DNA from 2 places in the Paenibacillus sp. IHBB 3054 genome. Region 1 is predicted to be linked to the other one. Evidence: riboswitches for the same ligand, from Rfam matches in the RefSeq annotation. Region 1 holds a riboswitch; the other holds the start of a gene.
What was found. Region 1 has a riboswitch for cyclic di-AMP ahead of ACQ76X_RS32580 (C40 family peptidase). Riboswitches for the same ligand answer to the same signal wherever they lie in the genome.

Region 1 (4,411 bases):
AGGAAATCAGTATGGTGACGTCCTCATAAAGTTCACCTTCCTGGATGGCTATACCGTCCAGCAATTTTGGAATGGGAAAGAGAAGGAAACCACCTTTCAGCTAGCCTACAAAGCGCCTCTTTTGTCCGCAGAGATTGATCCGGAGCACTCCATTCTGCTGGAGAGTAAGCATCTCAACAATTTTAGACTGGCGGAGCTGGAGCGAAAGACGCTCTCCCGCTGGACACTTAGTGCAACGAAGCTGCTTGAAACCCTGCTCGGAACTCTTGTCTGGTGAGGTGAAGGATTGTGAAAAGATCGATAACCCGCGGCTGGTACAGCATGAAAGAGCAATTTTATATTCTGATCCTGCTTTTTATCTATCGGCTGCTTTGGGGCTATTTCCTGTACAGATTCGTCAGGTCAGCCCTCATCCCGGTGCTGCTCCGTTATCCCGATACACACGCCGGCGGCAGCGGAATAGGCAGATTGCTGTATTATATCGAAGGACAGACTGCACTGGGCACAGATCCCGGGGTGCTGCGCTGGCTCTGGCTGCTGCTGGCCCTGTCAGCGCTACGGCTGCTATGCTCCCCCTTTATCCGTGCAGGGCTGCTGCATGAGCTGCACCAGGAGCGCAAAGGGGAGCGGGGAATGTTCTTTTTTCCCGGAATGAAGCTTCACGGACTCCCCGTACTGCTGTTCAGTCTAGCCGAATGGCTTCTGGCCGCAGCGCCGCTGTATTGGCTTCTCCCCAAAATGTACGGGCTTCTCCTCAGCGGTATTCTCGATTATACCCTGCTGCTGCGACTGGTTCCTTATGTTCTGGCCTGGCTCCTGTACTTCTACCTGATCCGCATTCTGCTGCTGTACATGCAGTTTGGCTACACCGGAGGAACAGGCATGTTCTCTTCCTTGCTGGTTGGCCTGAGGGTAATCCTCCCTTCCACCTGTATATCTGCACTGTTCGGCGCCGGCGGACTGCTCCTGCTGCTGCTCTCCGGAGTGACCGCACTCTTCTGTCCAGGTCTGCCCGCACTGCTGTTCCGGCAATTTTCACCGCTTCCCTCAACGCTGTTCAAAATGTGGAGCATAGCGGGGCAGTACCACCTTTGGTGCAGCAAAACATTTCCACAATAATTACGCCAGTCCCTTGGCATAATAGAAGAGTCACTGCCCCAGATAAAGGGCGGGACTCTTCTTTTGGTTACAACGTGATTTAGGGTATTTGCAAAACTGTAAATCCTCTGGTACAATGATGCCTGTACCAGTAGTAACAACTTTGTAATCTTTTGAAACTAATTTGAAGCAAATGAATGTGCCTTTAAGCATTTAACCTTGTCGATACGTCACTGTTTCGGTGCATAAAACGCCAAATTCCCGGCACCGGGAAGTGGGGGAACCATATTTTGGGTGAATTGATCTCGCTTTAGAGGGGTCATAGGGGAACCTTCTACCGAATCCTTAAGCTAACCTCGCAGGCCTTGGAAGGAGTACATCTTTTGAGAAGTCATAATTTTAAGAAGAAATGCACCGCAGCAGCATTAGGGCTGGTGATGGTGCTCACACTTGGAGCAGGGAGCGCTTTCGCCGACTCCAGAATGGATACTGTTATTACAAAAACACTGGGAACGACGTATAAAACCGGAGGCATAAGCACTGCCGGCTTTGATTGTTCTGGATTCACCAAATATGTATTTAAGAATGTTGGCCTTACCTTGCCCCGCACTTCCAAAGCACAATTCAGCGTTGGAACCGCCGTATCACGGAATAACCTCCGTTCCGGCGACCTGGTATTCTTCAATACCCTTGGCAATGGAGTCTCCCATGTCGGCATTTATGTCGGCAACGGAAAATTCGCCCAATCCTCTTCATCCCGTGGTGTAACTATCAGTTCAATGAGTCAATCCTACTGGGCCAACCGCTACGTTGGAGCCAAACGAGTAATGAGCACAACAGCTTACAAAGCTATCGCTTACGATTGACATCCCTCAGGCATTTCATCCTCCAATAAATAATTGTAACTTATAGAAATCCGGAAACTGATTATTGCCGTAATCATTTCCGGGTTTTTCCTTTTTATCTTCCTTATTCTACCTTTAACACGTATTTGAGGTCTGTGAAACACCTTTTTACTAAAAATCCCAACAAATCTAAGATAAAGCTTACTCAGCGCGTAAAGATAAGACCTTAAAAGCAAAAATAACTCTTAAAAAGTGCAAATATTATGCATTAATATGTTTTAAGTGATTGCCAAGTGGCGAAGTCTTTGTTACAATTATCGCAGTGAGTTTTTAGTAACATTTTTGTAATTATTCGATCGGGTTTTACAAAGGTTTTGTCATGTATTGGTTAACAAGCTAATCCTAATCAACAGTCGTGCCGAGTTCCCTAACCATTAGGGAAACGGGGGAACCGATTTTGGGTGAATTGACCTCCTATTCACAGAGGGGTCATAGGGGACCTTCAACCGAACCCTTAAGCTAACCTCGTAGGCATTTGGAAGGGGTATTCACTTTTGAAGAAGAAGCTAGCAGCAGCAGTACTAAGCTTTTCCATTATGCTTACCATCGGAGCAGGAAGCGCTTTCGCGGATTCCAAAATGGATAAAGTCATCGACAAGGCCATCGGAAGTAAATACGTATCCGGCGGTGTATCGACCAACGGCTTTGATTGCTCCGGATTTACAATGTACGTTTTTGATAAGATCGGTATCAATCTGCCACACCAATCCGGTTCCCAATACCAAATGGGTACTGCCATTTCCCGGGACGATCTGAGAGCGGGAGATCTTGTATTTTATAATACAAGCGGTAAAGGTGTATCCCATGTCGGCGTTTATGTCGGTGAGGGCAAATTCGCACATGCTTCATCCTCCCGTGGTGTAACCATCAGCACGATGAGTGACAGCTACTACGTCAACCGCTACGTTGGCGCCAAACGGATCATGAGTACAGATGCTTACCAATCCGTTACTTCTGATTCCCAAGACAATGATGATGTACAATAAGTTGTCGTAAAATGGGCTCTCTTCCATGATTTTTGCCGAAATCTGGAGGGGGCCTGTTTTTTTTGTCTATAAAATTACTTACCCCTCTCAATATCCGCAAAACATAAATCTCCCCAAATTTCCTCCATTTCATAAAATATTTCAGAAAATTTCTGAGTCGAATCAGGCCAGTTATGGATATAATTAGGTATAGCTAGTGCTGTTGCTCCCCATGAAAGGAGGTCGTTGGCCTTATGATTAGCTCCCCCGTTACATTCCATGTGGTTCCCATGGAGATCAGTCATGCCGAAGACATCGCCGCATGGAATTACAAAACGCCTTATAATATTTACGAATGGATGCCTTGGTCCCAAATGGAGGCGCTTGGCATTGAATTTGGCGATCCAGAGCTACGCAGAGACCAGTATGTTTCCGTGGTCAACGAGCAAGGCATCCTTTGCGGCTTTGCGCAGTTGTTTCCGATGGAGGGTGTGGTCAGGCTGGGTATTGGAATGCGCCCCGAACTTTGCGGACACGGTCTTGGCCACATTTTCATGGAAGCCATCGTTCAGGCCGCACTGAAGCGTTATCCCGAGCGGGAGATTGATTTGGAAGTATTGACCTGGAACCAGCGGGCGATCCGAACATACCAAAAATGCGGCTTCACGATCACGGATACTTATGAACGCCTTACTCCAACCGGAAATAAGCCATTTTATTGCATGGTCTATGATAAACAACATAACGTTCCATTAAATTGAAAATTTTAGTGTTGAAATCGTCCACTTTTTTGACACAAATGCTATGATAACGCTTCACCATCCTATATAATGTAGGAAGCAGCTTACATGGAGGGGACGGATGAAGATGCAGAAATGGATCATGGGCGGTTTGTTTTTCGCAGCCTGTGCCTTTGCGGTAGTGCTCTTGTTCACATTACCCGGCAAAGCAGAGGTCGCCGAAGAAAATAACCCGACGATGCCGCAAGTCACACTGGATGCCGCAAGCGCCGAAGCGATTGTACAGGCAAGCTGCATTACCTGCCACGGTGATCAGCTACAGGGCGGTCTAGGCCCTAGTCTGCAGCAGGAAGGCGGCCAGCATAACGCAGAAGAAATCTACACCATTGTTACGAAGGGACGCGGCCAAATGCCGTCTTTCAAGGATAAGCTCGCTCCCGAAGAGATTGCGAATGTCGCCATGTGGCTTGCAGAGAAGAAATAAACCTGACCTCAAAAATACAGAATGCCCGTACAAAGGATATTCAGAGCATCCTTGCACGGGCATTTTTTATATCCATTCCTATGATAGGTCGGTTTCTCCTGCGCCTAACGCGTTTTATCGAAAGCTTCGTTAAATTCATGCGCCTGGCGGAACTCTAGCGCGGCAAGCCCGCTCTCTTCTTTTGCGGACAAGCGCAGAATCACCGTTTTGTAATCAATT
Region 2 (4,411 bases), on a different contig from region 1:
TAGAAGCCAGCTTGCCAGAAAAAAACCTAAACCACGGTCAGCACCGGTAACAAAAGCAACCCTTTTCATGATTATGGACACACCCTTTACGATTCTTCAGGATACACGCAGCACCTCTCTCACATTAGCATGGCAGTCACGTTTTTTCAACGTCCTTCATGGGACTGTAATTCCGCTGAAAGGGGTGCTCTAACTTCCTTTTGATTTAATTTTGAACTATGTTACAATCGTAGTTACAAGTACTTATAGGAAGGTGAGATACCGATGTCTATCCAACAACTTCATACTCTGGAAGAACTGCAGCAATATGTTGCGCAACCAGGTAAAAAACTGCTTTTCAAGCATAGCACTACCTGCCCGATCAGCGCCAAGGCCAACGAGGAATTCACAGCCTATACGCAAGGCTCCGAGACTCCTGCTGCCATTGTCCATGTGATTGAAGACCGTCCGCTATCCAATCAGATTGCCGAAGATTTCGGGATCAAGCATGAATCTCCGCAGATCTTCCTGTTGGAAGACGGCGAAGTCCGTTGGAACACCTCCCATTGGAAAATCACCCGGGATGCCATCAAGGCAGCTGTGAGCCAATGAGCCAGCCGGTAATTGTCTATTCCACCACAGGATGCAGCGACTGTAATCAAGTGAAACAGTGGCTGACCGAGCAAGACGTTAGCTTCGAGGTGCGTGATGTTATGACAAGTACAGTGTATCAGGAAGAAGTCGAGAAGCTGGGCTTCATGGGTGTGCCTGTTACTGTGTACGAAGGCCGCGCAGTCAAAGGCTTCAACGTTTCCGAACTTAAGGAGCTTATTGGAGCAACCGCTGAATAATTCATAGCGTGAGGCATATAAATGCTTATATTTTGAAAAAGGCATCTCCTTGGACCTCTGTCCAGGGGATGCCTTTTATTTGCCCTTTTATTTGGCCTTATCCTGGATTCGTTGAGACATCCGCCAGAAAAGAGACATTTCCGCTGTGGGAATAGATGACGGAATCCGCTCCAAGTCCTTTATAGACCAGTCTGGGATTCATCGAAGTCGTAATTACGTATATTGGCTTTGTCGTCCAGGTCCGGCACATCTGGATATACCGGCAGCATAAGGTCACACTGCTCTCGAACAGAAATACTCTGCCTACCGGAAAAGAGGGGCGGAACCATGTATTCTGATGATGTGTATCCACCACAAGATTGACCTCGATTCCCAGCTCCTCCAGACGCCGCTTCTCCGCCGCATTGTTGGCGATTCCTGCGATCTTGTAGCCTCTAAACTTTAAGATTTTGATAAAATGCTCCCCCGCTTTAGTCGGAGCGTTAATGAGTACATATTCTTCCGAATTCGCCATATCTTCCTCTCCTCCGGCTTAGGACTTCCTTTCATTTGCCCGTACGAACACAGCAAAAAACCACAAAGGAATTCCCTCTGTGGTCCAATTAGCGGTCACATTGTGCTCATCCTCTCTAATACGCTTACGAGGTTAGCTGTCGGATTCGGGCAGTGAGAGTCGCCCTACCTGTATCCATGCGAGCATTCTCTCGCACTTTCACAGGATTCACCCCATAACCGGCTCCGACTCTCACATCGGCTGCCGATTGTTGGTTCCCCCGCTTTCCATAACGGAAATTAAGCGGACTGCGTATTCGATTGTGTAGTAAACAGAAGTAATCATACTCTGGCAATCACTACCTTGTAAACCGCCAAACCTGCCAAAATAATGCATTTAGTAAACCCAATCCAGATCAGGTAGCGCTTACTTAAGCCTCAATCTCATCATTCCTCTTATTTACTCGGCTTATCAACGATTTGCGAAAAAGCATTCAGCGTTGTGATTTTATTCACCCGATGTTGAGCAAATTGCCTTTTGTGCTCTGATCACCCTAATTCAAAAGCAGTCGTATGCACGAGATAAAAAGCCGAAAAGCGTTGATAAACACCCTTTTAGCACTTCTTATCGTTTCTTTTGCCAGAATCCCCTGAAAATCGGCTCAGAAGAATGTTTTTTTCTTTTTACAAAGCTCATGCGAAAAGGTATGATTCGGTTTGAATCCAATGCATGAAATGCGATATGAACGCTGAATTCCCGCAATGCGGGAAACGGGGGAACCATCAGGCCCGCAGGGCCTTAACTGGAAGATAAGAATCTTTCTTGGGGTGAATCCGAAGGAGACTGTGGTCTCATTAGGTAGGGCGACTCTCACCGTCCGAATCCGACAGCTAACCCCGTAAGCGACTAGAGAGAACCTTGATCCGCCACGTTTTTGCGCCAGGTGTATTTAAGCCTGTACCAAAACCGCAGCAGAGGTCCTCCTCTGCTGCGGTTTTTTGTGCGGAGTCTGCAGCTTATAAATGGGTAGGAGGGAAAACGAAATGAACCAGCGCAGGCTGTTACGTATAGAAGTGTTTGTATTCGATGCCCCCTGGCCATTCCATCATGCCACGGAGTCATCCGGCAAGTGCCGGTATGGTGTGCTGAAGCTTACGTGCAAGGCTGGGTGCAGCTGGGGAGCGGGGATACTGTCTGCGGAAGGCGATCATTTTGACGTCATTAAATGGAGCAGCTTCCTGAGAAGTATACGCAATCACAGGCTGGAAGAAGCCATCGAAATTGTACAGCAGCTAGGTGCGCAGTGGGAGCCGGGTCAGCAAGAAATCGTGCAAACGGCCCTGCTGGATTTAAAAGCCAAGCTGCAAGGCAAGGTCGTCACGTCACATCTGCAGATGGTCCCCTATTCCCGTACAGCTGGGGCCGGCGGTACGCCCCCCTTCAGACGGATGTACTATAAACCTTCAAGTTCCCTGCTGCATAAAGGCAGCTGGCAGGAACCGGACATAGCCGAGCTAATGGACAGATCCATCGCTTATTTCTCCATCTTATAACTTCTTATTCAGGAAGGAACGTGAAGACATGCCAGACCCATTATCCCCGGAATGGACAGCTGCCAGCGAGTTTGCGGAATATGTCCAAAAGAACACCGGAAATATTTATGCACTCACCAGTCTGCTGCTGGGAGAGGGTGCCGTTGCGGAAAAGACTGCGATGAAGACCTTCACTGAGCTTTATACCCGGTACCTTCATGATGATTTCATCCCGCAGCCTTTCTCTCTGGTTGCCTACCGGGAGTGCATTCAGCAGTGCTCCCGGGCTGCGGAGGAGTGCAGCCTCTTTGTTTCCAATGGATTAGCCTGGGAGGATCAGATTGTGCAGGTGTTATGGTACGGAATGCTGCTGCCCCTGCCGGCAATCAGCACCATTCTTGAGCAAAGCGTGCCTGTGCTGAAAACCCGGCTGAGACATGTGCGCGAGCAAATGTGCCGGTTGGAAACGTTGCGGCCTGAAGCAAACTTATTTGTTGTATAGCTGCTCACATAGATTAAAGAACCACTGTGGACCCCTCTCTTATCTCCGCTGATGTAATGGGCAACTTGTCGAAGCGCACGAAAAAGCCGCAGCATAGTGCCGCGGCCTTTTCTATTTATACTCAGCTCTTGCCCTTGCCGCCTTTGGCGAATCTCCAGGCCGCTGTACAGCAGCCCAGCAAGCCCACTCCGAGCATTAACGTCTGCAGCACACCCAGCAGAGTAGAGCCCTCCGGCTTAAGCATGCTGCTGAGCAGAATCAGCAGAATTGAAGCTGCGAGCATCGCGGGGATTTGATTGTTTTTTTTCAAGATTACCACTCCTTATTAAATAACATACACCATAAACCTCCACTGATCCAGTTTGGCTCTGAACTGAAGTCGTGTCAAAAACACCAATAAAATCCCATTAATAACTCACTCAATTTTCGCAACTCAAATCTCCAAATAAACCCTTGATATACTGGGTGTTTGTCGGACAAGATCCTGATTCATTCTCTTAACGCGCAACGTATTATTTATAATTCAATTGATCATTATCCACTTATTCACATTTCCTTTACTCTTATTTCCATAAAAAATGTACGTTTACAGGATCAGGACACGCATTGTCCAACAATAGGATAATTCACACTTTCATTAGGGCGTGTCTTCAAACCGCTTCCCCGCCAAAACCTGCTGCTGTATGCCCTAAGGAATCATGGGTACAGTACTATTTTCTGACCACACGCGGAGAAAGGCATTTCGCCACTAGGTAGTTTTTTTGGTGGAGGCTTACGTTTCGGTGTTTCAGAGAATTCGCTCTTCTTCCGAAGGCGTGTGTGCGTCCGGAAAGTGTATTCCTGGCTCTGAGTGCGAACGGACCGAGTTGCACTTATTTGGGGCTTTTAGCCCGTTACAGTAGGAAAACGGACTCCAGCGCAGTTATTCCCCCCTGATGGCCGTTTTTAGATAGAATGCAGAGCAGATAAGGTCGTCTGGGTCCGCAAAAGAGAATAAACAGGGGTTTTACTCTCCATAGCGTCTCCTGAGTCCTTTACGAGTAAACGAACCCGC

Region 2: linked by a shared signal. The riboswitch ahead of ACQ76X_RS18680 (hypothetical protein) and the one ahead of ACQ76X_RS32580 (C40 family peptidase) in region 1 are both predicted to bind cyclic di-AMP.

Annotation. Positions count from the first base shown of each region.
Region 1 is NZ_JBOFBG010000052.1:16,635-21,045, reverse strand. Features, by position in the region: gene ACQ76X_RS32595 (M1 family metallopeptidase) at 1-277, shown strand, start outside; gene ACQ76X_RS32590 (hypothetical protein) at 289-1,119, shown strand; cyclic di-AMP (ydaO/yuaA leader) riboswitch at 1,340-1,478, shown strand; gene ACQ76X_RS32585 (C40 family peptidase) at 1,536-1,964, shown strand; cyclic di-AMP (ydaO/yuaA leader) riboswitch at 2,350-2,492, shown strand; gene ACQ76X_RS32580 (C40 family peptidase) at 2,498-2,989, shown strand; gene ACQ76X_RS32575 (GNAT family N-acetyltransferase) at 3,223-3,729, shown strand; gene ACQ76X_RS32570 (c-type cytochrome) at 3,836-4,192, shown strand; gene ACQ76X_RS32565 (4a-hydroxytetrahydrobiopterin dehydratase) at 4,297-4,411, opposite strand, start outside.
Region 2 is NZ_JBOFBG010000017.1:27,527-31,937, reverse strand. Features, by position in the region: gene ACQ76X_RS18700 (SDR family NAD(P)-dependent oxidoreductase) at 1-69, opposite strand, end outside; gene ytxJ (bacillithiol system redox-active protein YtxJ) at 265-591, shown strand; gene ACQ76X_RS18690 (glutaredoxin family protein) at 588-830, shown strand; gene ACQ76X_RS18685 (hypothetical protein) at 928-1,344, opposite strand; cyclic di-AMP (ydaO/yuaA leader) riboswitch at 1,451-1,639, opposite strand; cyclic di-AMP (ydaO/yuaA leader) riboswitch at 2,060-2,242, shown strand; gene ACQ76X_RS18680 (hypothetical protein) at 2,367-2,876, shown strand; gene ACQ76X_RS18675 (hypothetical protein) at 2,905-3,357, shown strand; gene ACQ76X_RS18670 (hypothetical protein) at 3,479-3,667, opposite strand.